Regions from separate parts of the Geobacillus sp. Sah69 genome, predicted to be linked through region 1. Evidence: a T-box and tRNA genes for the amino acid it is inferred to sense, from the RefSeq annotation. Region 1 holds a T-box; the other holds one or more tRNA genes.
What was found. A T-box is a leader RNA that pairs with one kind of tRNA and senses whether it is charged. The one in region 1 lies ahead of tyrS (tyrosine--tRNA ligase), so its partner is inferred to be a tRNA-Tyr.

Region 1 (14,548 bases):
ATCTTCAAAACGGGGAAGCGCCCCGAACGCAGCCGGCGGCGGCCGCTATGGGGCGGAAACGATGCATGAAAATGGGCGAAAGGATGAGAGAAGCATGAGCAACGAACGGTTGGAGGAGCTGCGGGCAAGGGTCGATGAGATTAACCTGCAATTGTTGAAGCTGATCAACGAACGGGGGCGGCTCGTTCAAGAAATCGGCAAGATCAAAGAAGCGCAAGGAACGCACCGCTACGACCCGGTGCGCGAGCGGAAAATGCTCGACCTCATTTCCGAGCATAACGACGGTCCGTTCGAAACGTCGACGCTGCAGCACATTTTCAAGGAAATTTTCAAAGCGGCGCTCGAATTGCAAGAAGATGACCATCGGAAAGCGCTGCTTGTCTCGCGGAAAAAGCATCCAGAAAACACGATCGTCGAGGTGAAAGGAGAGCGGATCGGCGACGGCAAGCAATATTTTGTCATGGGCCCGTGTGCGGTGGAAAGCTACGAGCAAGTGGCTGCGGTCGCCGAAGCGGTGAAAAAACAAGGCATCAAGATGCTGCGCGGCGGTGCGTACAAACCGCGCACGTCGCCGTACGATTTCCAAGGGCTCGGCGTGGAAGGACTGAAAATTTTGAAACGGATCGCCGATGAGTTTGATTTGGCGGTCATCAGTGAAATCGTCACGCCGGCGGACATTGAAATCGCCTTGGACTATATTGACGTCATCCAAATCGGCGCCCGCAACATGCAAAACTTTGAGCTGCTTAAGGCAGCCGGCCAAGTGAATAAGCCGATTTTGCTGAAGCGCGGCTTGGCGGCGACGATCGAAGAATTCATCAACGCCGCTGAGTACATCATGTCGAAAGGAAACGGGCAGATCATTTTGTGCGAGCGCGGCATCCGTACGTACGAGCGGGCGACGCGCAACACGCTCGACATTTCGGCTGTGCCGATTTTGAAGAAAGAAACGCACTTGCCGGTGTTCGTCGATGTCACCCACTCAACGGGGCGGCGCGATCTGCTCATCCCGTGCGCCAAAGCGGCCTTGGCGATCGGCGCCGACGGCGTCATGGCCGAAGTGCATCCGGACCCGGCCGTCGCCTTGTCCGATTCCGCCCAGCAAATGGACATCGCCCAATTCAACGAGTTTATGGAAGAAGTGCGCGCCTTCCAGCGCCAGTTCGTCCAAGCGTAAAGGGCAAAGGGCGGTGTGTCGGCGAAAGAAGACGTCCCATTGTGTTGGGGCGTCTTTTGTTTTTGGGGCAGTGCGAAGCAGGCTGTGGTCGAGGCGGGAAATGGAGGCCGGTTGGGTTGGCGGCATGATAGGGCAACCGAATCGCGCTGTCTGGCGGATTCCTGTTTGCGCTGATGGCCGTTGGCGCCCAGCACAAAAACACGGGGAAACGGCGGGCTTCCTTTTCATGCAAGGGCGTGGTTTCGGGCAAACTACCGGTGAACGGTTTGTGAACAAACCGGCAAAAATGGTTGCGATTTCGTTGCGAGTTGGCGATAATGTATCGTATGATAGTTGTACATACATTCGGAATTTGACCGGTTGAGTGAAAAGGAGTGAAAGGAATGACCGTAACGATTTATGATGTGGCGCGGGAGGCGAACGTCTCGATGGCGACTGTTTCGCGTGTCGTGAACGGCAATCCGAACGTCAAGCCGTCGACACGAAAAAAAGTGTTGGAAGCGATCGAGCGGCTCGGCTACCGCCCGAATGCAGTGGCGCGGGGGTTGGCGAGCAAAAAAACGACGACGGTCGGGGTGATCATCCCGGATATTTCGAACATTTTCTTCGCCGAACTGGCGCGCGGCATCGAAGACATTGCAACGATGTACAAATACAACATTATTTTAAGCAACTCCGACCAAAACAAAGAAAAAGAGCTGCATTTGCTCAACACGTTGCTCGCCAAGCAAGTGGACGGCCTGTTGTTTATGGGCGGGACCATCACCGAAGAGCACGTCGCCGAATTTCAAAAATCATCGGTGCCGATCGTGCTGGCGGCGACGGTCGGGCCGGAGGAGATTCCATCGGTCAACATCGATTATGAGCAGGCGGCGTTTGAAGCGGTGACGTATTTGCTGGAAAAAGGAAACCGCCGTGTGGCGTATGTGACCGGTCCGACCGACGATCCGATCAACCAGCGGAAGTTGGCTGGCTACCGGCGCGCGTTGGAAGAGCGCGGGGTGCCATATGACGAAGAGCTGGTCGTTGAGGGCGACAATTCATACGACTCCGGCTTGGAAGCGTATGAGAAAATCGAGGAGCTTGCCGAACGACCGACGGCGGTGTTTGCCGGCACGGACGAAATGGCGCTCGGCATCATCCACAGCGCCCAAGACCATCACGTGCGCGTGCCGGAAGAGGTGGAAGTCGTCGGTTTTGACAACACAAGGCTTGCGACGATGGTGCGGCCGCGGCTGACGACCGTCGTGCAGCCGATGTACGACATCGGAGCGGTAGCGATGCGGTTGCTGACGAAGTACATGAACAAGGAGAAAGTTGACAACCATATCGTCGTCTTGCCGCACCGGCTTGAAGTGCGGGAATCGACGAAATAAGGAGCGAGGCTGATCCGAAAACGCGGAGCGTTTTCGGATCAGTCTTTTTCGCGTTTCCTCCGAACGCGGCCGCCGATGCGCTCTCGTTTGCGTTTCCCATGCGCCGCCAACAGGCGCGAACCGGCTCGATGGCGCCCATAAAAAGCAGCCACCTTCGCCTATTGTTTCTGAATTTGGAGGGCGGTTCGGTCGGCCGGTCACCGTGCCGGCCGCTGGCTGCGGATGAAATACAACGCTTTTTCCACCGTCTGGGCATTTTTTTCGCTGATCTCTGCTTTGCGCGGAATCGGGGGATACAAGTCATCCGGGTCGTCCCACTCAAGCGGAAGCGCGACGGGTGAAAGCGGTCGCTAACGTTCGCGCCACTCATCTGGCAGCGAGCCGGACACATCGGCTTGTCCCGTCATCTCGAGCCCAAGGAGCGCCCATGCCCGCGGCACGACGCGCCAGATGTCATAGCCGCCGACGACGACGGCGATCCAGCGTCCGCCGCAATATTCATGTGCGATTTCGTGCGCGAGCTTCGGAATGGCTCGGTACGTTTTCATCGTCACCGACAAATGGGTGAGCGGATCGTAATAGTGGGCGTCGACGCCGTTTTGCGTCACGATGACATTCGGGCGGAAAAAGTCGGCGATTTCCCGAAGCGCGGTCGTATAGACGGCGATCCATGATTCGTCTTCCGTGAACGCATCAACGGGAATGTTGAACGAATAGCCGTAGCCTGCGCCTAAGCCGCGCTCTTTGACATTTCCGGTCCCTGGGAACAAATAGCGCCCCGTTTCATGAATGGAAAACGTGCAAACGTTCGGATCGTCGTAAAACGCCCATTGCACTCCGTCGCCATGGTGGGCGTCCGTGTCGACGTACAACACGCGCAGTCCGTATTTCTCCCGGATGTATTGAATGGCGACCGCGCTGTCGTTGTAGACGCAAAAGCCGGACGCTTTGCCGCGGAAGCCGTGGTGCAGACCGCCTCCAAGGTTGAGCGCATGCTCGGCCGCTCCGGAAAGAACCGCGTCGACGGCGGTGAGGGTGCTGCCGACCAAAAGAGCGCTCGATTCGTGCATGTTGGGGAAAATCGGCGTATCCTCGGTGCCAAGGCCGTAGTTTTGCGCCGCCGCTTCCGATATAAATAAAAATGGCGCCGGCTGGCGCGATTTTATGCAAATAGTCGACCGGATGGCGGGATCGAATTCTCATATACGTCCGAACAGCCGGGATGTTGAACGATTGCTGCAAGGCATAGCGCGCCGTGACGAGCCCGTGCGTTTTTCCGTCCGCGTTTTTCGGTGTATACGAACCGATCGAAAGCGACAAGTCGGGAATGATCGTCGCCGGCTGGATGACGCCCATCTCCATCGCCGGCGCGTATACTAAGAGCGGTTTCATCGTTGACTCGTTGGACCGGTGCGCCTGGGTGGCGTGGTTCAACTGCTTGCGCCCATAATCGAGGCCGCCGACGAAGCTGATGATTTTTCCCGTTTTGTTTTCGATGAGCATCGCCCCGACTTCGACCGGTTGGCGATGGGGGATCATTTTTCCTGTTTTCTTGTCTTTGGTGTAATACACATTGTCGCTTCCGTAATATGGGTAGCGGGCGGCGATGCGCTGCATTTGTTCATAAATCTTTTTGTCGATCGTCGTATAACATTGTGGAATTTTGCTGATTTTTCGCCGTTTGTGCGAAAAGCGTTAGGGTTGACAGCGAGCGCATCGCTATGGTATAAGAATGTATATATTTCATATGAGAAAGCGATGATGGGAACAAGTAGCGGCTGCCTCCCTGGTGCAGAGAGCTGGCGGACGGTGCGAGCCAGTCCACAGGCAGGCGTGAATTACCTCCCTGAGCAGCGATGGCGAACGTTTTTGGCACCTAGTAGCCATCCGCCGGCCGGCGCCGTTATCCAAATGAGTGAGAAAGCACCATGCTTTCTAAGTAGGGTGGTACCGCGACGAACACTCGCCCCTTCATCACGGGCGGGTGTTTTCTTTTGCATGACATTTATAGAGAGGTGAAGGACATGGATTTGCTTGCGGAATTGCAATGGCGCGGGCTCGTCAACCAAACGACGGATGAAGACGGGTTGCGCAAGCTGTTGAATGAGGAGCGGGTGACGCTCTACTGCGGGTTTGACCCGACGGCGGACAGTTTGCATATCGGCAACTTGGCCGCCATTTTGACGCTGCGCCGCTTCCAGCAGGCGGGGCACCGGCCGATCGCCCTAGTCGGCGGAGCGACGGGGTTGATCGGCGATCCGAGCGGGAAAAAAAGCGAGCGCACGCTCAATGCCAAAGAAACCGTCGAGGCATGGAGCGCGCGTATTAAAGAACAGCTCGGCCGCTTTTTAGATTTTGAAGCGGACGGCAATCCGGCGAAAATCAAAAACAACTACGACTGGATCGGGCCGCTGGATGTCATTACGTTTTTGCGCGACGTCGGCAAGCATTTCAGCGTCAACTACATGATGGCGAAAGAGTCGGTTCAATCGCGCATCGAGACGGGCATTTCATTTACCGAGTTCAGCTATATGATGCTGCAGGCATACGATTTTCTCCGCCTGTACGAGACGGAAGGATGCCGCCTGCAAATCGGCGGGAGCGACCAATGGGGCAACATCACGGCAGGGCTTGAGCTTATTCGCAAAACGAAAGGCGAGGCGCGGGCGTTTGGCTTGACGATCCCGCTTGTGACGAAAGCGGACGGCACGAAATTCGGGAAAACGGAAAGCGGCACGATTTGGCTCGACAAAGAGAAAACGTCGCCGTACGAGTTTTACCAGTTTTGGATCAACACCGATGACCGCGATGTGATCCGTTACTTGAAGTACTTTACGTTCCTGTCGAAAGAGGAAATCGAAGCGCTTGAACAAGAGCTTCGTGAGGCCCCAGAGAAGCGGGCGGCCCAAAAGGCGCTTGCTGAGGAAGTGACAAAGCTCGTGCACGGCGAAGAGGCGCTCAGGCAAGCGATTCGCATTTCTGAAGCGCTCTTTAGCGGCGACATTGCCAATTTGACAGCGGCGGAAATTGAGCAAGGGTTCAAAGATGTGCCGTCATTCGTTCATGAAGGAGGCGACGTTCCGCTTGTCGAGCTGCTCGTTTCTGCCGGCATTTCGCCATCGAAGCGACAAGCGCGCGAAGACATCCAAAACGGCGCCATTTACGTCAACGGCGAGCGCCTTCAAGACGTCGGAGCCATATTAACGGCTGAACACCGCCTTGAGGGGCGGTTTACGGTCATCCGCCGCGGGAAGAAAAAGTATTATTTGATTCGCTACGCCTAAGAAAAAAGATCCGAAATGCCGATGCATTTCGGATCTTTTTTGCGCCTTAACGCGAGTAGAACTCGACGATGAGCGCTTCGTTGATTTCCGCTGGCAGTTCGGAACGCTCCGGCAAGCGGGTGTACGTCCCTTCCATTTTTTCCGGATTGAACGTCAAGTAATCTGGAATGTAGTTGTTCGCTTCGAGCGCTTCTTTAATCACTTGCAAGTTGCGCGATTTTTCGCGAACGGCGATCGTTTGTCCCGGTTTGACGCGGTACGACGGGATGTTGACGCGGCTGCCGTCGACCAAAATGTGGCCGTGCGTCACGAGCTGGCGGGCTTGACGGCGCGTGCGGGCCAACCCTAAGCGATAGACGAGGTTGTCTAGGCGCGATTCTAACAAAATCATGAAGTTTTCGCCGTGTTTGCCCGGCATTTTGCCTGCTTCTTCAAACGTTTTGCGGAATTGGCGTTCGTTCACGCCGTACATATGGCGCAGCTTTTGTTTTTCTTGCAGCTGCAAGCCATATTCCGACAATTTCCGCCGTTGCCCCGGACCGTGTTGGCCAGGCGGATACGGACGTTTTTGCAATTCTTTCCCCGTGCCGCTCAACGAGATGCCAAGGCGGCGGGAAATTTTCCACATTGGGCCAGTATAACGAGCCATTCGTTGCTCCTCCTTACGCTTTTATTCCCGTAAAATAAAAGCAGATGTGCGCCAACAATTATGGCCATTTTGTTTTCATGCATCCTCGCTCTCGCAGCTAAGAGTTACACGATGCACCTCGGCGGGTCGAGGAACAAAATGAACCATAAAAGTGGGCACAAAGGCTGCTATATTTTACACAAAGGCTATTATATGATTTTTAGAGGATAAAGTCAACATTTTGTTTCCCTTCTTCTCTATTTGTATGATATAATATAAGATGCAATTTTCAGAAAAATTGCCATCCCATTCTCTCATTTGGAATGATGATGCCGGTTTGGGTGGAAAAGGCGATGAACAAGGAAGAAATGAATCGGTATGAATCATTTAAACAAAAATTTTTCCACTGGTTTTTAGCGTTTCAGGACGATAGGCCGTTTTCGGCGGCGGCGGGCGAGTTGCTCGCGCTGCTAAAAGAAGAGCTGGCGCTCGAGCAAGCCGTTTTTTATTTGTACGACCCGGTGCGGGCTGCCTTTTATCCGGAAGCGGCTGCGGTTGGGACGCCGGACGCTAGGCCGATCGCGGCTGATGGAGAGCGGAAAGTCGCTGTTGTCGATGCCGGTGGGCCGCATATGGCGGCCCGGCTCTTTTTCATGCTTTCCGATGAGACACCGGCGATGGTCGAGCTCGTGTATCGAAAAGATGGCGGTTTTGACGAGCGGTTGTTGTGGGAGATCCGGACGGATTTGGCGCGATTGTTTCGGAAACTTAGCGCGGTGCTGCAAGGAGAGGGCGAAGAGAAACGGTATGGACAGCTGCATCACTTTGCCGCAAAAATTCATTCCTCGATGCATATCGATGTTGTGCTTGAAGAAATTATCCGCACGCTGCAAAACGTCTATCCATCATTCACCTACCACCTTCTGTTGTCGCATGACAACCATCTGCGCGGAAATTTGCCGATTAAAACGCTTGTATTGGATGAAAGGGAAAAACAGACGGCGGCGTTGCGGGCGTTTTTGACTGGACAAGTGCAATGCGAGGAGATGGAGGCGCCGCCGCGCTCGGTGCTGTACGCCCCGATTAAAGGGGTGCAGGCGGTGTATGGGGTGATTGAAATGATCGCCCCATACGCTGCGCCATTTCCAAAACGAGAGATTCATTTTGTTTCGCTGCTGGCGAGCACGGCTGGAAGCGCGCTTGAGAACGCCAAGTTGTATGAACAGTCGCGCCGGCTTGTCGCCGATTTGCAGCTGATCAACGACACAATGCGCCAATTGAACGCCCGGCCGCGGCTTCATGAAGCCATTGAGTACATGGTATCGCAAATCCAACAATCGTTCGGCGCGGATGAAGTCGGTTTTTTCTTGTTTGCCGACGGCAAGCGGGAGCTTTTGCCAGGCAGCACGCCGTTTTTTTTCGACCATCGGTCCGAGCCCTATATCGAATGGGTGGAAAAGCGGCGCCAAAGCGGAAATGACATTTTATTTGCCGGTGATGTATGCGTGTCCGCTTTCGGTTCGTTTCGTTCCATCATGGCGGCGCCGATGCAGCAAAACAAGGAAACGAAGGGACTGTGCATTGCGCTCGCCAGCGAGCCATACCGATTTACGTTTGAGATGTTTAAGCTCTTGGAATCCCTCGTTCAACATTCAACGCTGGCGTTTATGAACGCGATGCTGCGCGAAGAGCTCGAGAAGATGGTAGTCACCGATTATTTGACAAAGCTGCATACGCGCCGTTACTTGGACGAGGTGATCCAAACATCCATGGGATCCGATGCATTTGGGGCGCTCATTTTGTTTGACATTGACAACTTTAAGCAAATCAACGATGTGTACGGCCATCAAACGGGCGATAGGGTGCTCGTCCAAGTGGCTGAGACGGTGCGCGCCAACATTCGCGATGGCGATGTGGCGGCGCGTTGGGGCGGGGAAGAGCTGGCGGTGTATTTGCCGAAAGTGCCGCTGTCTGACGCCATTTCGATTGCCCGCCGCATCACAGAAAAAGTCAGAGAACAAACGATTCCGACGGTGACCGTTTCGTGCGGCGTGTCATGGTGGGAGCGCCAAGGCTGCGAGGATGCAAAACAGCTGTTCAAACGAGCCGACGCCGCGCTTTACATGGCAAAAGAGACGGGAAAAAACTGCATTTTTGTGCACGATGACTGTCATTTGTATAAGGTGTAAAAAAAGGAATCCGAGCAAGCGGATTCCTTCTTCGCGCTTGGTGCGCTTTTTTCGTCAGGCGGAAATGAGCACGCTGGCAAACTGCTCCAAGTAGCGGCGGTCGATGTCATCGAAGCGGTTTTTTACCGGGCTGTCGATGTCAAGAACGCCGATGACGCGGTCGTCTTTGATGAGCGGCACGACGATTTCCGATTGAGACGCCGCATCGCAGGCGATATGGCCCGGGAATTGGTGAACGTCTGGAACGACCACCGTCCGCCGTTTGGCGGCCGCTGTGCCGCACACCCCTTTGCCGAACGGAATGCGCACGCATGCCGGCAAGCCTTGGAACGGGCCAAGCACAAGCTCCTCGCCGTCTGCGAGATAAAAACCGACCCAATTGATGTCGGTGAAAAACTGGTTGAGCAAGGCGGCTGCGTTCGCCAAGTTGGCGATGAAGTTGGGTTCCCCGGAAATGAGCGATTTCAGCTGTTCGATGACGAGCGCGTAATTTTCTTCGCGTGTTCCGTTGTAAGCCATGGGACGAAACATAGAACTAGCCTCCTTTTTCATCATGGTTGGAGCAGGACTCTGGCCTCAACATCCAGCAGGATGCAAGCAGGGAAATGGCTGATTCGCCTATTTTATGACGGCTGCGGGCGGTTGTCAACCGAAAGCGCCTCGCGGTCCATCCTCTCCCGTCCTTGGTGCAAGTCGGCGGCGCGATGGGCGTCGGATCCGTAGACGATTGGGATGCGCCGCCGCCGCGCCTCGGCGATCACGCCGCCCGGCGGATATGGCTCAAGGCAGAGCGGTTTGGCGGCGCCGGCGCCGTTGTAGTCCAATTCATAGCCGAACTGCTTGATGTCATCGAGAATGGCAACAATCCACTCATCCATTGGTTCCAAGCATGGGAAACGGCGTTGGAACTTGCGCACAAGCGTCATATGGCCGATGCGTCTCGGTTTGTAGCGGCCAAGCTCCGTGCGGATCGATTGCAGCACTGTTTCGTAGTAGGTGCGGTGGACGCGTTCGACCGATCCGAACAAGCGGACGATGTCAGCGAACATATCTTCGCTGTAATCAAGGCATACATATTGCCCTTCGTAGGCCAAAAAGTGAACCGATAAAATGCTGTCGTCAAGCAGCGGGCCGACCTCGTCGAGCAGGCGGGTTGTTTCTTCCTCAAAGCCAGGAATAAAATCGACTTCGAGCCCGACACGGATGGCAATGTCGTTTCGGTAGCGGGCTTTCACCTCAGCGACGGCGTGCAAATAGCGCTCAAGCTGGCTAAGCTTCATCGAACAGTCCTGGTTGGGCGTTGGATCGATAAACCGCTCAGGAAGCGGGGCATGCTCCGTAAAGGAAATGTCGGTATAGCCCAGTTCGATCGCGCGCTCTACATAGGCCTCAAGCGGATCTTGGCTTCCGTGCGGACAAAACAGCGTATGAATATGCCCGTCGCGCATGATCGATTTTCCTCCTTTCTTCATGTATCATAGAAAAAATAGTGAAGATTCTTGTAAAAAAAATAAAAATTTTGGTCAAAAAATGTCGTTAACATGGTATCATAAAAACATTGAAAAACATATATTTTTGTCTTCTCCGCTATTTTCGTTTGTTCGATAGAAGTAGCTTGAATGCAAGGAGGGCATCAGCGGATGGGAATGGCATGGATCGTTCTGCTCCTCGGAGCGGGGGCAATCATATATAATCATGTGTACCGGAAGCGGATGTACCGGGAAATCGATCGGCTCGAGGAATGGAAAATCAACTTGATGAACCGGCCGGTGCCGGATGAGCTGGCGAAAGTGAAACAGCTGAATATGACAGGGGAGACGGAGCAGCTGTTTGAACGATGGCGCCAGCAATGGGACGACATTGTGGCAGTGAAGCTGCCGAATGTGGAAGAACAGCTGTTTGACGCGGAGCGGCTGCTCGACAAATACCGCTACCGGCAGGCGCGCCGGCTGCTTGGGCAGATCGCCGACGGATTGCGTCGTCTTGAGGAAGAAGTGCATGAAATCATTCATGAAGTGAATGAGTTGATCGGCAGCGAGGAACAAAGCCGGGCGGAGATCGAGGAGCTGCGTGCGGCTCACCGGGAAGCGAAAAAGGCGTTGCTTGCTTACCGTTATACGTTCGGTTCGGCTGCCGACTTGCTTGACGTCCGTTTAACGGAAGCGGAAAAGCAGTTTCAGCGGTTTGCCGAATTGACGGAAGCCGGCAACTATTTGGCGGCGCGCGATGTGGTTCTGACACTGAAGGAAGAGCTCGGCCGGCTCACAGCCATGATGGAAGATATTCCTAAACTTCTTGGCGAATGCCAAACGTCGTTGCCAGCTCAGCTCGCTGAGTTGGCTGATGGCTATCGAGAGATGGAAGAGCGCGGATACATCCTTGACCATTTGCACATGGAGCGCACGCTTCAGGAAAAACGGGAAAAAATCGAGCAATGTCTGGCCATGATCCATGAGCTGCGCATCGAAGAAGCGAAGCAGATTGTCGCTGAGCTGAAAGAAGAGATCGACGCGCTCTACGATTTGCTCGAAAACGAAGTGCTCGCGCATCAATATGTGCAAACGGAAATGCCGCGCCTCAGCGGCATGCTTCAGGAGCTCGCCGCCGAGGCGAAGGAAACCGAGGCTGAGGCGCTGTTCGTCCAGCAAAGCTACCATTTGGCGCCAAGCGACCTCGAAAAGTACCGGAGCATCGAAAAGCAGCTGCACCAGTTGCAAAAGCGGTTTTTTCTCATTCAAGACCGCGTTGCCGAGGCGAAAACAGCGTATTCGCTCCTGAAAGAGGAGCTTGAGCAGCTTGTGTCTCAGATCGACCTCATGAAGGAAGAGCATGAACAGTTTCGAACGATGCTGCAGACGCTGCGCAAAGACGAATTGATCGCCCGCGAAAAGCTTGACGGCATGAGAAAAACATTGGCCGAGGCGATCCGCCTTGTGCAAAAAAGCCGGCTGCCGGGGCTGCCTGAACCGTATGCGCTTGAATTGGCGGAAGCGAGACGCAGCTTGCAAGCCGTTGCCGCGCGTCTTGAAGAAAAGCCGCTTGACATGCCGGCGGTCGACCAAGCGTTGGAGGAGGCGAAAGCGGCTGTGGAACGGTTGTATGAGCGGACGGTGGAAATGATCGAACAGGCGACGCTGGCGGAGCGGACGATTCAATACGGCAACCGCTACCGCCGCCGCTATCCAGCGGTCCGCAAAGGGCTGGAAGAAGCCGAATTTTTATTTCGCCATTATGATTATGAGGAGGCGCTCCGGCAGGCGGTGGCGGCCGTTGAAGAAGTCGAGCCGGGCGCGTTTGACCGTGTGCAGAAATTATGGCAGGAGGATAACAGCCGCGAACAGTGATAAACCACCCGATCACGAGTATTGATTATCCATTATTTTACCTAAAAAACACAGAATCATATGGCTGAACACAAGCTTTTCTACCTCTTCCCTCAAACAAGAACGCCGCCCGGAATATCTTGAATGAGGGGCTTCGTTTGCTGTCTTCGTAAGGCAGCCAAACCGTGGGATGCACGGGGATGGCTTGGCTGACAGCCTGCCGTGGGGCGGGTGTTCCCAAGAATCTCCCACCTCTTCGCGCAGGTGGGAGATTGTTCAATGGGTTTTTGGTGAATAATGTAAATGACGGTGTGTTTTCGTTGTCGATTGGCGCCTGTTTTGGTTAAGATGGACGATGTACAGCGATATTTTGCCGACAATGAGCGGAGGATGGAAGCGATGATTTATCTTGACAACAGTGCGACGACCAAACCATTTCCCGAGGTGATCGATTCGTTCGTCGCCGTCGCAACGAACTATTTTGCCAATCCTTCGTCGCTCCATGGGCTGGGCATGAAGGCGGAGCGGCTTTTGGCGCAGGCGCGTGAACAAATCGCCGCCATGCTGCGCGTTAAGCCGAACGAAATCGTTTTTACCTCCGGCGGAACGGAGGCGAACAATTTCGCCATCAAAGGGGTCGCCTGGCAATATCAGCGGCGCGGCCGGCATATCATTACGACGAAAATCGAGCATCCGTCTGTCGCTGAACCGTGCCGCCAGCTTGAGGAGCTTGGTTTTGAGGTGACGTACTTGCCGGTCGACCGCGAAGGAAGGGTATCGGTTGAGCAAGTGGAACGCGCGCTACGCGACGATACGATTCTCGTGTCGGTCATGCACGTCAATAACGAAGTTGGCACGGTGCAGCCGATCGAAGAAATCGGCGCCCTCTTGTCCCGCTATCCGAAAACATTGTTTCACGTCGATCGGGTGCAAGGGATCAGCAAAGTGCCGCTCGACTTGAAGCAAGCCGGTGTCGATTTATGCACGATATCGGCGCATAAATTTCACGGATTGCGCGGCGCCGGCTTGCTTTATGTCCGTGAAGGCGTCCGCTTGGCGCCGTTGATTGCCGGCGGCGGGCAGGAGCGGCAGCTTCGGTCCGGAACGGAAAATGTCGCCGCCATCGTCGCGATGGCGAAGGCGCTTCGCTTGGCGCTCGAGCGCTACGAGCGGGACATCGGCCGGCTTCAAGCATTGAAAGACGAGTGGCTTGAAGCGCTCTTGGCGATTCCAGACATCGAGATCAACACGCCGCGCGATGGCGCCGCTCCTCATATCATCAACTTTTCGTTAAAGCGCGGCGTGAAGCCGGAAGTGTTTGTTCACGAACTAGAAAAAAGAGGAATATACGTTTCGACGACGTCAGCCTGTTCATCGAAAAAAAAGGCGCCGAGCAAGACGCTTTTGGCCATGGGGCTTGGTGAAGACCGAGCCGAGCGCGGCATTCGCATCAGCTTGTCGTTTGACAACAGCCGGGAAGAAATCGCGCCGGCGGTGGCAGCGATCAAGCAGGCGATCAAAACATTAAGCGAGGTAACGGAATAAGATGATGAACTATGACCGCATTTTGATCCGCTACGGAGAAATGACGACGAAAGGAAAAAATCGGAACATCTTCGTCCGGCGTCTTAAAAACAACATTGCCCGCAAACTGCAGGCGTTCGAGCGGATTCAGATTGAATATATGCGTGACCGAATGTATATTTTATTAAACGGCGAGCCGCATGAACCGATCATCGAAAAGCTGAAAACCGTTTTTGGCATTCATTCGTTCAGCCTGGCGATGAAGTGCGAAAACGATCTGGACGCCATTAAGGAAACGTCGCTCGCCGCCGTCCGCCAGCTCCCATACAAAGGAAAAACGTTTAAAGTGAGCGCCCGCCGCGTCGATAAGCAGTTTCCGTATCGAAGCGACGAGCTGAACTACGAGGTGGGGGCGCATATTTTGCGGCAGACGGACGGGCTTAGGGTCAACGTGCGCGAGCCGGATATTGACGTGCGCATTGAAGTGCGCCAAGACGGGACATATGTCACGTGCCGCGACATTTTCGGCGCCGGCGGCCTGCCGGTCGGAACGAGCGGCAAGGCGATGCTCATGCTCTCCGGCGGCATCGACAGCCCGGTTGCTGGTTATTTGGCGATGAAGCGCGGTTTGGAAATTGAGGCCGTCCACTTTTTCAGCCCGCCGTTTACAAGCGAACGGGCGAAGCAAAAAGTGATTGACCTCGTGCGCAAGTTGACGACATACGGCGGGAGAATCAAGCTTCACATCGTGCCGTTTACGGAAGTGCAGCAAGCCATTTATCAAGGAGTTCCGAACGAGTACTCGCTCATTTCCACTCGGCGGGCGATGCTTAGGATCACCGACGCGCTGCGCCGCCGCCAGCGGGCGTTGGCGATTGTCACAGGCGAAAGCCTCGGCCAAGTCGCGAGCCAGACGCTAGAAAGCATGTACGTGATCAATGAGGTGACCAATACCCCGATTTTGCGCCCGCTTGTTTCGATGGATAAACTTGAAATTATCGAGCTGGCGAAGCAAATCGGCACACATGATATTTCCATTCTTCCTTA
Region 2 (9,160 bases), on a different contig from region 1:
GAAGCAGCTCAATGTGCGTAAATCCACGCTCTAGCACGTACGGGATAAGTTCGTCGGCCATCTCACGGTACGTCAAAAAACAACCTTCCTTTTTCTTCCACGAACCAAAATGGAGCTCATAAATGACCATCGGCTGCTCGTAAATCCGCTTTCGCCGCTTCTTCCGCTGCCAAGACTGATCGTTCCACTGGTATCCTTTCAGATCGTAGACAATCGAGGCGGTGTGGGGGCGCAATTCGGAGCAAAACGCGTACGGGTCCGCTTTCAGCAGCACCCGCCCATCCGGCGTGACGATCTCATACTTATACAAATGCCCTTCCAAGTTTTCCGGGACAACGATCGTCCATACTCCTTCATCGTTCACTTTGGTGAGGCGGAACTTCGCCCCGTCCCAGCCGTTAAAGCTGCCGACCAGGCGCACGTCGCGCGCATGCGGCGCCCAGACGCAAAAGCGGGTGGCGGCCCTTCCGCCCTCATCGATCACGTGGGCGCCAAACAGCTCGTAGCTTTTATGCAAGCTGCCTTCATGAAACAAATACACTTCCAAATCCGTCGGATTCGCCGCAATCAAGCTCGATCGCATCCTTTCTGAAGCAAGATGATGGCCATACACAATATTGACTCCTATTCGCCAGCAGCAGGATTCATTCCTTGAATTGTTCGTCTATATTTTTAGACAAATTCCAACAACCGCTCTTTCTCGCTGTCGAAATTTCATTTGCACACAAGCGGATTTTTATATTATAATTTATAAATAACGGAGGTGCATTATGGCTCCAACACTGTACGATTTTCACCATCTCCCGCACGTCAAAACGCAACATGAATCAACAAAAGCGCTCTGGGTGACGCTTTTGTTGACCATGTTTTTCACCGTCGTTGAAATCATTGGCGGACTGATTTCCAACTCGCTCGCCCTCTTGTCCGATTCGGTCCATATGGCATCCGATGTATTGGCGCTTGGATTGAGCATGGTCGCCCTCTACATGGCAACGCGCCCGCCGAACCGCCGCTTTACGTTCGGTTTTTTGCGATTTGAAATCATCACATCGTTTTTGAACGGGCTGACGTTGGCCGTCATTGCGCTGTGGATTTTATGGGAAGGCATTCAGCGTTTTCTTCATCCTGAACCGATCAACTTTCGTCTTATGCTCGGAATCGCGGCGATCGGCCTCATCGTTAACTTGACGTTGACCATCGTCTTAAGCCGGAGCACGAAAGAAGAAGACAACTTGAACGTTCAGAGCGCCCTTTGGCATTTCATCGGCGACTTAATCAGCTCGATCGGCGTCATCGTGTCCGCGCTGCTCATTTACTTCACCGGCTGGACGATTTTCGATCCGATCATCAGCCTCGTGATCGCCGCCATCATTTTCACAGGCGGGGCGAAAATTATGCGTGAATCGTATCTCATCTTAATGGAAGCCGTACCTGATGGGTTCGATCTCGAACAAATCCGCGCCGACATTCGACAGATCGAAGGGGTCGAAGACGTGCACGACATGCATTTATGGGCCATCTCCACCGACCATTACTCGCTGTCGGCCCATGTGTTTGTCAGCGAGCACATCCAGCCGCTTTGTGTCATTTTGGCGGTGAATGAAATGCTGAAGGAAAAATACGGCATTGAGCATGCCACGATCCAAGTCGAGCACGCCATGCTCCACGACCATGGCCAATATGGCCGGGCGTTTTTGGAGAAAAAAGCTTCCCATGAATAGGAAATGCCGCCTCTGCTTTGAATGGCATGGGCGGCTTTTTCGTTTGTCCATTTTCCCTTTCAAACAAAAAGGAATCAATACGATCCGCGGCGAACATATAGAGTCATCATGCCGAAGGAAGGGATGCCTCATGGGAATCGGAACGATCTTCTCGTTTTTCAGCGTCGCCATATTGCTTACATTGGCGCCGGGCCCGGACATTTTATTCGTCATCGCCCAAAGCGTGTCGCAAGGCAAACACGCAGGCATCGCCACCGCGCTCGGGCTGTGCACCGGCCTGCTTGTCCATATCAGCGCGGCGGTGCTCGGCGTCTCGGCTGTCATTTACCAATCCGCCTTGGCCTTTGCCGTCGTCAAATATGCAGGCGCTGTGTATTTGCTGTACCTGGCCTGGCAGGCGTTCCGTGAACGAGACGAGGGCCTCTCCTTTGGGAGGCAGAAGCCAATGGCATACGCCTCGCTGTACAAAAAAGGCATTGTCATGAACGTGCTCAATCCGAAAGTGTCGCTCTTCTTTTTGGCGCTCCTGCCGCAGTTCGTTGATCCGTCAGCGGGCCAGATCCCGCAGCAAATGCTCGTATTAGGCGTCATCTTTCTCGTTCAAGCTCTCGCTGTCTTCACCTTAGTGAGCATCGGTGCGGAAAAACTGCGCCAATGGCTCTCGGCCCACACCGCCATCACTAGGCGAATCCATTGGCTCAAAGGCGCCATCTTCGCGCTGATCGGCATCCAAATCGCCGTCAGCGAGCGGTCGTAGCGGAAGAAAAAAGAGGGCGGCTGCCCTCTTTTCTGCTCATCTCCACAACAGTGCCGCGCCTCCCAATATGAGGAGCAGGGAGAGAAATAGCACCCATGTTGACCAAAGATCGATCATTTCAAAAAACAAGACTATTCTCCGCTCACGCCCCTCCTTCTTCTTGTATTCTTCCCACTGCTGCTTAATGATCACGATCCCAAACGGAAACACCCCGATTCCCGCCACAAGGAGAATCACCGCTATTCCTTTGTCATCCGTCCCCATTCCTCTAGCCAACCTCCGCACCGAATCACCGCCCGCGCTTTCAGGCAGGTGAGGATCATGCTTTCTGACGCCGTTCGCCCTCGCTCACGACGCTTTCGTTTGCAGCAGCTTCACACCAAGCCCGATAAACACGATCCCTGTCAATCGATTGACAAGAAGCGCCATTTTCGCGTTTTGACGCATCCGTTTCGTCGCTAGCGCGGCGACATAGACGACGCCAAGCCCCCACAGCGTGCTCGTCACCACGAACGAAACGCCGAGCAGCAGAAACGGAAGCGGGCCGTATGGCTGATCCGTTTGAATGAATTGCGGCAAAAACGAAAGGAAAAACAACGCCACTTTCGGATTCATCACATTCGTCGTCACGCCTTGCTAATAAATCTTGTTCAGCTTCATCGGCGCCAGTTCCTCGGACTCCAACGCTGGCGGCGTCGACTGCCGCATCATTTTGATGCCAAGATACACCAAATACGCTGCGCCAGCGATTTTCACAGCCGTAAATAAGACAACCGACTGCTGCAAAATCACCGCCAAGCCAAACGCAGCGAGCAACGTATGAATGAACACCCCCGTCGAAATGCCCAACACCGAATACACGCCCGCTTTTCTCCCTTGCGCCACACTGCGCCCCATAATATACATCGTATCCACTCCCGGAGTGGCATGCATCAAAATCGACGCCAGCAAATACATCCCGTAACTTGTAATGCCTAACACATGTCTCCCTCCTGACCAAGCTAGCAAACAATCATCCATGGACAGTGGCACTGCTTTCGGGCAATGTTACAAAAGGTGGGGGGCTTCACCACAGATACAGTGACAAAATCGTTCCGTTTTCCAAAACGAATGATCCCAAGAACCTCGATGTCCACCGGCCTTCGAAAAAGCAGATGATGGGTAGCGCCCGGTCGGACAAGCAGCGCTTCCCCAATCGAACATCTTTTTTCCTTCCATGACCGCCCGCTCAACGAAAGCGGCTGTTTTTCACTGTCCTTGTTAGAAGTGAACTGCCCACCACCTACGCTTCGCTTAGAGGCAGGGGCTTCAAGCGACTTGTGCGTGTTCACTGAACGGTAAGCCACAAACAAGAACCCTTTACGCTTCCCTTCGTTCCAAAGGTGTCGGTTTGAACCATAGACGATCATATTCATCGGCGATGGCCAACCGAAATTCATCTCCCACCTACTCATTGATCGATCGCTCTTCACATTCCTTGAGGTGGGAGACTTCTTTCGGAAATGACGTTAACGTAAAAGATCTTCTTCTCATCGTCAGTCAAAAAGGCGATATTTTCGAAATGGAAAAAATGGCAGTAGCGCCAGAAATACTTTTAGTCACATTTTCGTGTCACCTAAAAGGCCGGTAAAAAACGGCTGTCACGAGCAAATCAGCGGCATTTCGCCGAAAAAGAAGATTGATTCCGCAAGGTTGTTCTAATTAAGAAACAGCTGGAACTAGCAGTATTTTATACGAAATCACCTGCCTCCTAAATCACCTGCTATTTTTCCAACCTCTTCTTAACGTCCAGATTTTTCTAGCTCTTTCGAATGGTTTGTTTTCGTTTCTTTCCAAGACAACAGCGTAAGTTCGTATTGGGCAAACCCGTTGGACAATGTCGCCACATAGCGGATGCGGCTGTCTGGCGGCAAATATTTTTGTGCTTCCAGTGACGATTCAAAGGAAACGGTCACCGATGCTTTCCCTTTCACTGGCGCAAAGGTCCAGTTGCCGTCCACGGACGGGTTGATCGTTCCGTTTTCGCGAATATAATCGATGATCACTTGCCGGTTTTCATCCGGCGCGGCCAAAATCGTGTTTTTCCCGCCCGGATTGATGATCCGGTTCGTCGTCGCCCGATAGTTGTTCGTCGCAACGATAAATTCCATCTTCGCCGTCACCGGTTTGCCTTGGAATCGCAAGTTTTTAATGCGGTTTGCTTTCGGATTGATCACATTTTGGTTTTTGTCGTATTTCGCCGGCTCGGTGACATCGATCTCGTACGTCACGCCATCAATAATGTCGAAGTTGTACGTCGGGAAGTCGTTGTTGACAAGCGGCTGAATGCCTGTCTTGTTCGGGTCGATTTGGTTGAATTGTCCCGCCGACCACTCAAGCCATTCTTTCAACTCGGCTCCCGTAATTTTCAGCGCATACACCGTGTTTGGATACAAGTACAAATCGGCGACGTTTTTAATGGCGATTTCCCCTGCCGGAATATCCGTGTAATAGCTCGGTCCACCGCGCCCGCCGGCCTTGAACGGAGCGCCGGCTGACAGCACCGGAAGGCCTTCATACTGCGTCCCTTTTAACATTTTTTCCACATACCACTTTTGGGCGTTCGTGACGATTTGCACGGACGGATCATCTTGAACGAGTGCAAAATAGCTGTTGATCGGGCTCGTAGTTTTTCCAACCGGGCTGCGGACGTACTGGATCGTCGCTTCGTGCTCCGCCTGAATGGCCTGCTCGACGGCCGAATCGCTGTCAACCAACGGCGTTTTCGTCGCCTTGTCATACACTGGACGGAGTTGGGCTTTCGCTTGCGTCACTTTCCATTTTCCGTCGACTTGCTCGACCGTCAAGTCGATCACGCCGAGCGTATCGCCCCATGAACCCGGCATCGTCACCGGAACGCCACTAAAATGCGCAGCTTGACGACGTCCCGCTCCTCCGCGCCTACCGCCGTCGGCCCAAACGAAGGAGCCAGCAGCCCCAACGCCAACACCACGCTCGCCGCCGCGTATTTCTTCCGTTTTTTCAATGTCCATCTCCCACTCATCAAATCATTGTCATCTTTCTGCGCCCGCATAGCGCGCTCGAAGACCGGGTGCCGGTCGTCATCCCGGAGCTCGCCGAGCTATCGCATATGTCGGCCCAGTGAACGAAGCTGATCACCATGGCACAAGCGTTTCTCCAACAAGAGACAACCTGACCTTTTTGTCCTCCTGAGCCCGTCGAAGAGAAAACCTGCCGGATTCGGCGAAGCGAACCCTTGACCAACCGAACACCGCCAAAGGTAACATTCGATAAAGGCAAGGGCGGCTTTTCGATTGCCTCCGTTATTCCCCCATTCTTTGTTGTCCCTTGACAATAATATTTTATTTTAAATATTAAGGAAATAAAATAAAAAATTAGATTCATGATTAACTTCTCAAACTTGCTTACTCCATCGCCTTACGAATATGCTCTGGAATCATCACTACTTCTGTCGTGATCACAGGTTCGTTATATTCCTCATCAATACACTCATACCAGAACGCCAAATGTTTTTTATCAATTTCGTGTTCGGACTCTTCTACGGAAATCCCGCCTTCTCCCTGAACAGAGAACCAGTAAAGAAACTCTCCTTCCTCATTTCGCTCGCGGAAGATCGCTTCGACATGCATTTTTTCATCTTTGAGCGTCAACAGCACCTCGTTCATATGTGTGTTTAATAATTCCATCCATTCATCCACCCGCTTCGATTTTCCTTCCTTTACGCGAAATTTGCTTAATTCTACTTTCATCTCATGCTTCCACCTTTCTATTTATTGATGAGCTTCAAAATATAGAAAGAAAGCAGTATATCTTGTATGCCATGCCGAAAACGGTGGAGATAAGCGTCGCATAATAGTCATCAATGTGACCGTGCGCCACATGCCAGACAACTAACAGAAAAATGATATAGCATACTACATCGAGCAGCATCCCTTGCTTAGACGTTCGTTTTTCACCTTATCTTTCTACTCTATTTCGCTTCCTATCTATATAATTCCTTCTATAATTTTACACTTAACTATATAAATGCACCTTGAAAAGTTAACCTTTGCATCACGCTGCACACCCCAAGCATCGAAGCACCTCTTCCGGTTGTTGATCTATATATTCCATAAACCGGGCAATGGCTTGGTCAATATCCATTTGATCTTTGTGAAACACATTGGCAATGACCGCATCCTTGAGCCATTTCCACAAGCGTTCGATGGGATTCAGCTGTGGGGAATAAGGAGGTAAAAAGATCAAGTGAAACGATTCCCCTTCTTGGCGCAAGAAATCTCTCACCATTTTGGCATGGTGGATGCGGGCATTGTCGAGCACGAGCACGATCAGCTGGTCTGGATAACGGCTCTTCAAGATCTTTAAAAAATCCAAAAACGTCGTCGCATTCGCAGCGACTGCTCGATGAAGAACGGTGTCCCCATTGAGCACATTCACCGCCCCAAATACAGAAACGTGGGCATGATGGCCGTACGTAGGCACTTTCCATTTCACCTCACCGAACACGATTGTACGCACACGATTTTCTTTTCTCGAATCGTATTCAGTAAATAAAAAAACAAGAGATTTCACTTACGTGAAACCCCTTGTCCCTAAAGCCTTCTTCCTATTTTCGATGCCGATGGTGGGAGTCGAACCCACACGGGCAAAGCCCACACGATTTTGAGTCGTGCGCGTCTGCCAATTCCGCCACATCGGCGCGACATGCATTATTTTATCACATTACTTCATGTCTGTCAACACTTTTTATATTCATTAGATGGAGGCGGCACCCGGATTCGAACCGGGGGTAAAGGTTTTGCAGACCTCTGCCTTACCACTTGGCTATGCCGCCTTGATCGAGAGCGGAAGACGGGACTCGAACCCGCGACCCTCACCTTGGCAAGGTGGTGTTCTACCACTGAACTACTTCCGCGTCATTGGCTGGGGTAGCTGGATTCGAACCAACGCATCACGGAGTCAAAGTCCGTTGCCTTACCGCTTGGCTATACCCCAACGCCGAAAAGTGAAGGGCGACTAGTGGGAATCGAACCCACGCATGCCAGAGCCACAATCTGGTGCGTTAACCACTTCGCCATAGTCGCCATAATGATAATCAAAATGGCAGGGGCAGTAGGAATCGAACCCACACCGGAGGTTTTGGAGACCTCTGTTCTACCATTAAACTATGCCCCTTTAATCATGGTGGAGGGGGACGGATTCGAACCGCCGAACCCAAAGGGAGCGGATTTACAGTCCGCCGCGTTTAGCCACTTCGCTACCCCTCCAAAGAATGGTGCCGACTGCAGGACTTGAACCCGCAACCTACTGATTACGATTCAGTTGCTCTACCAATTGAGCTAAGTCGGCATAACTATGATATAAATCGCGGCTCATTGTTCATTTGTTGTGTCCCTTCCTCTACCAGCCAACTCGAAGAAGCTGGATGCGTCGGGACAACTCGCAACCGATTCGATGAAGCGGATGCTCGTCTCTACCAATTGAGCTAAGTTGGCATACATATGATGCACATTATTGTTATATGGTGGCTCGGGACGGAATCGAACCGCCGACACAAGGATTTTCAGTCCTTTGCTCTACCGACTGAGCTACCGAGCCATATTAAGTTTTTCATTGCTTTGCTTGTACTGCACCGTGTCTCTTCCTCTACAAGCTGATTCGAGGAAGCCAGATGTGTTGAGGCAACTCCAACTGAACTACTGAGCTGTCTCTTTTCATAATTTTGAAACAATGGCGGTCCCGACGGGACTCGAACCCGCGATCTCCTGCGTGACAGGCAGGCATGTTAACCACTACACTACGGGACCAATTTTGGTTGCGGGGGCAGGATTTGAACCTGCGACCTTCGGGTTATGAGCCCGACGAGCTACCGGACTGCTCCACCCCGCGGCGATAGGAAAGTAAATTAATTTGCACAATGTTCTTAGCGTTGTTATCCGTTACCTCTTCCTCTACAAGCTGATTCAAAGATGCCAGATGCGTCGAGGTAACTCGAAGTGAATTCGATGAAGCAAAGGCTCGTCGCTCCACTCCACAACGATTAAAAATGGTGGAGGATGACGGGATCGAACCGCCGACCCCTTGCTTGTAAGGCAAGTGCTCTCCCAGCTGAGCTAATCCTCCACGAAGAAGTGACCCGTACGGGATTCGAACCCGTGTTACCGCCGTGAAAGGGCGGTGTCTTAACCACTTGACCAACGGGCCATGTTGATGAATCATGGCGGAGAGCAAGGGATTCGAACCCTTGAGGCGCTATTCACGCCTACACGATTTCCAATCGTGCTCCTTCGACCACTCGGACAGCTCTCCACGATGGCTCCGCAGGCAGGATTCGAACCTGCGACCAATCGGTTAACAGCCGATTGCTCTACCACTGAGCTACTGCGGAATGACATCACTTTAGACATTTATTATTATAATGATTCGCGTTGAGCTGTCAAGGACTTTTTTTCATTCCTTCAAAACTAGATAACCGTCGGAAGAAGCCGCTTATAGGTCAAGCCCTCGATCGATTAGTATCCGTCAGCTCCACGTGTCGCCACGCTTCCACCTCGGACCTATCGACCTCGTCATCTTCGAGGGATCTTACCCGCCTGACGCGGTGGGAAATCTCATCTTGAGGGGGGCTTCACGCTTAGATGCTTTCAGCGCTTATCCCGTC

Region 2: it has a tRNA-Tyr gene. The T-box ahead of tyrS (tyrosine--tRNA ligase) is inferred to sense a tRNA for this amino acid. The anticodon was not compared.

The regions. Positions count from the first base shown of each region.
Region 1 is NZ_LLKS01000056.1:11,064-25,611, reverse strand. It holds gene AP057_RS13165 (bifunctional 3-deoxy-7-phosphoheptulonate synthase/chorismate mutase) at 95-1,177, shown strand; gene ccpA (catabolite control protein A) at 1,561-2,553, shown strand; partial or broken gene AP057_RS13155 (acetoin utilization protein AcuC) at 2,751-3,686, opposite strand; partial or broken gene AP057_RS17125 (penicillin-binding transpeptidase domain-containing protein) at 3,712-4,203, opposite strand; T-box leader at 4,303-4,527, shown strand; gene tyrS (tyrosine--tRNA ligase) at 4,578-5,837, shown strand; gene rpsD (30S ribosomal protein S4) at 5,884-6,486, opposite strand; gene AP057_RS13135 (sensor domain-containing diguanylate cyclase) at 6,819-8,654, shown strand; gene AP057_RS13130 (GAF domain-containing protein) at 8,709-9,185, opposite strand; gene hisJ (histidinol-phosphatase HisJ) at 9,278-10,102, opposite strand; gene ezrA (septation ring formation regulator EzrA) at 10,295-11,998, shown strand; gene AP057_RS13115 (cysteine desulfurase family protein) at 12,377-13,522, shown strand; gene thiI (tRNA uracil 4-sulfurtransferase ThiI) at 13,527-14,548, shown strand, end outside.
Region 2 is NZ_LLKS01000001.1:1,046-10,205, forward strand. It holds partial or broken gene glgB (1,4-alpha-glucan branching enzyme) at 1-583, opposite strand, end outside; gene AP057_RS00010 (cation diffusion facilitator family transporter) at 771-1,721, shown strand; gene AP057_RS00015 (LysE family translocator) at 1,852-2,478, shown strand; gene AP057_RS00020 (hypothetical protein) at 2,515-2,742, opposite strand; partial or broken gene AP057_RS00025 (LysE family translocator) at 2,827-3,459, opposite strand; partial or broken gene AP057_RS00035 (bifunctional 2',3'-cyclic-nucleotide 2'-phosphodiesterase/3'-nucleotidase) at 4,272-5,381, opposite strand; gene AP057_RS17330 (hypothetical protein) at 5,366-5,503, opposite strand; gene AP057_RS00040 (DUF6176 family protein) at 5,904-6,248, opposite strand; gene AP057_RS00045 (IS630 family transposase) at 6,553-7,071, opposite strand; tRNA gene AP057_RS00050 (tRNA-Leu) at 7,116-7,198, opposite strand; tRNA gene AP057_RS00055 (tRNA-Cys) at 7,260-7,333, opposite strand; tRNA gene AP057_RS00060 (tRNA-Gly) at 7,343-7,414, opposite strand; tRNA gene AP057_RS00065 (tRNA-Gln) at 7,420-7,494, opposite strand; tRNA gene AP057_RS00070 (tRNA-His) at 7,511-7,583, opposite strand; tRNA gene AP057_RS00075 (tRNA-Trp) at 7,601-7,674, opposite strand; tRNA gene AP057_RS00080 (tRNA-Tyr) at 7,682-7,766, opposite strand; tRNA gene AP057_RS00085 (tRNA-Thr) at 7,773-7,848, opposite strand; tRNA gene AP057_RS00090 (tRNA-Phe) at 8,022-8,097, opposite strand; tRNA gene AP057_RS00095 (tRNA-Asp) at 8,231-8,306, opposite strand; tRNA gene AP057_RS00100 (tRNA-Met) at 8,312-8,388, opposite strand; tRNA gene AP057_RS00105 (tRNA-Val) at 8,547-8,622, opposite strand; tRNA gene AP057_RS00110 (tRNA-Glu) at 8,632-8,703, opposite strand; tRNA gene AP057_RS00115 (tRNA-Ser) at 8,718-8,808, opposite strand; tRNA gene AP057_RS00120 (tRNA-Asn) at 8,813-8,887, opposite strand; partial or broken rRNA gene AP057_RS00125 (23S ribosomal RNA) at 8,992-9,160, opposite strand, start outside.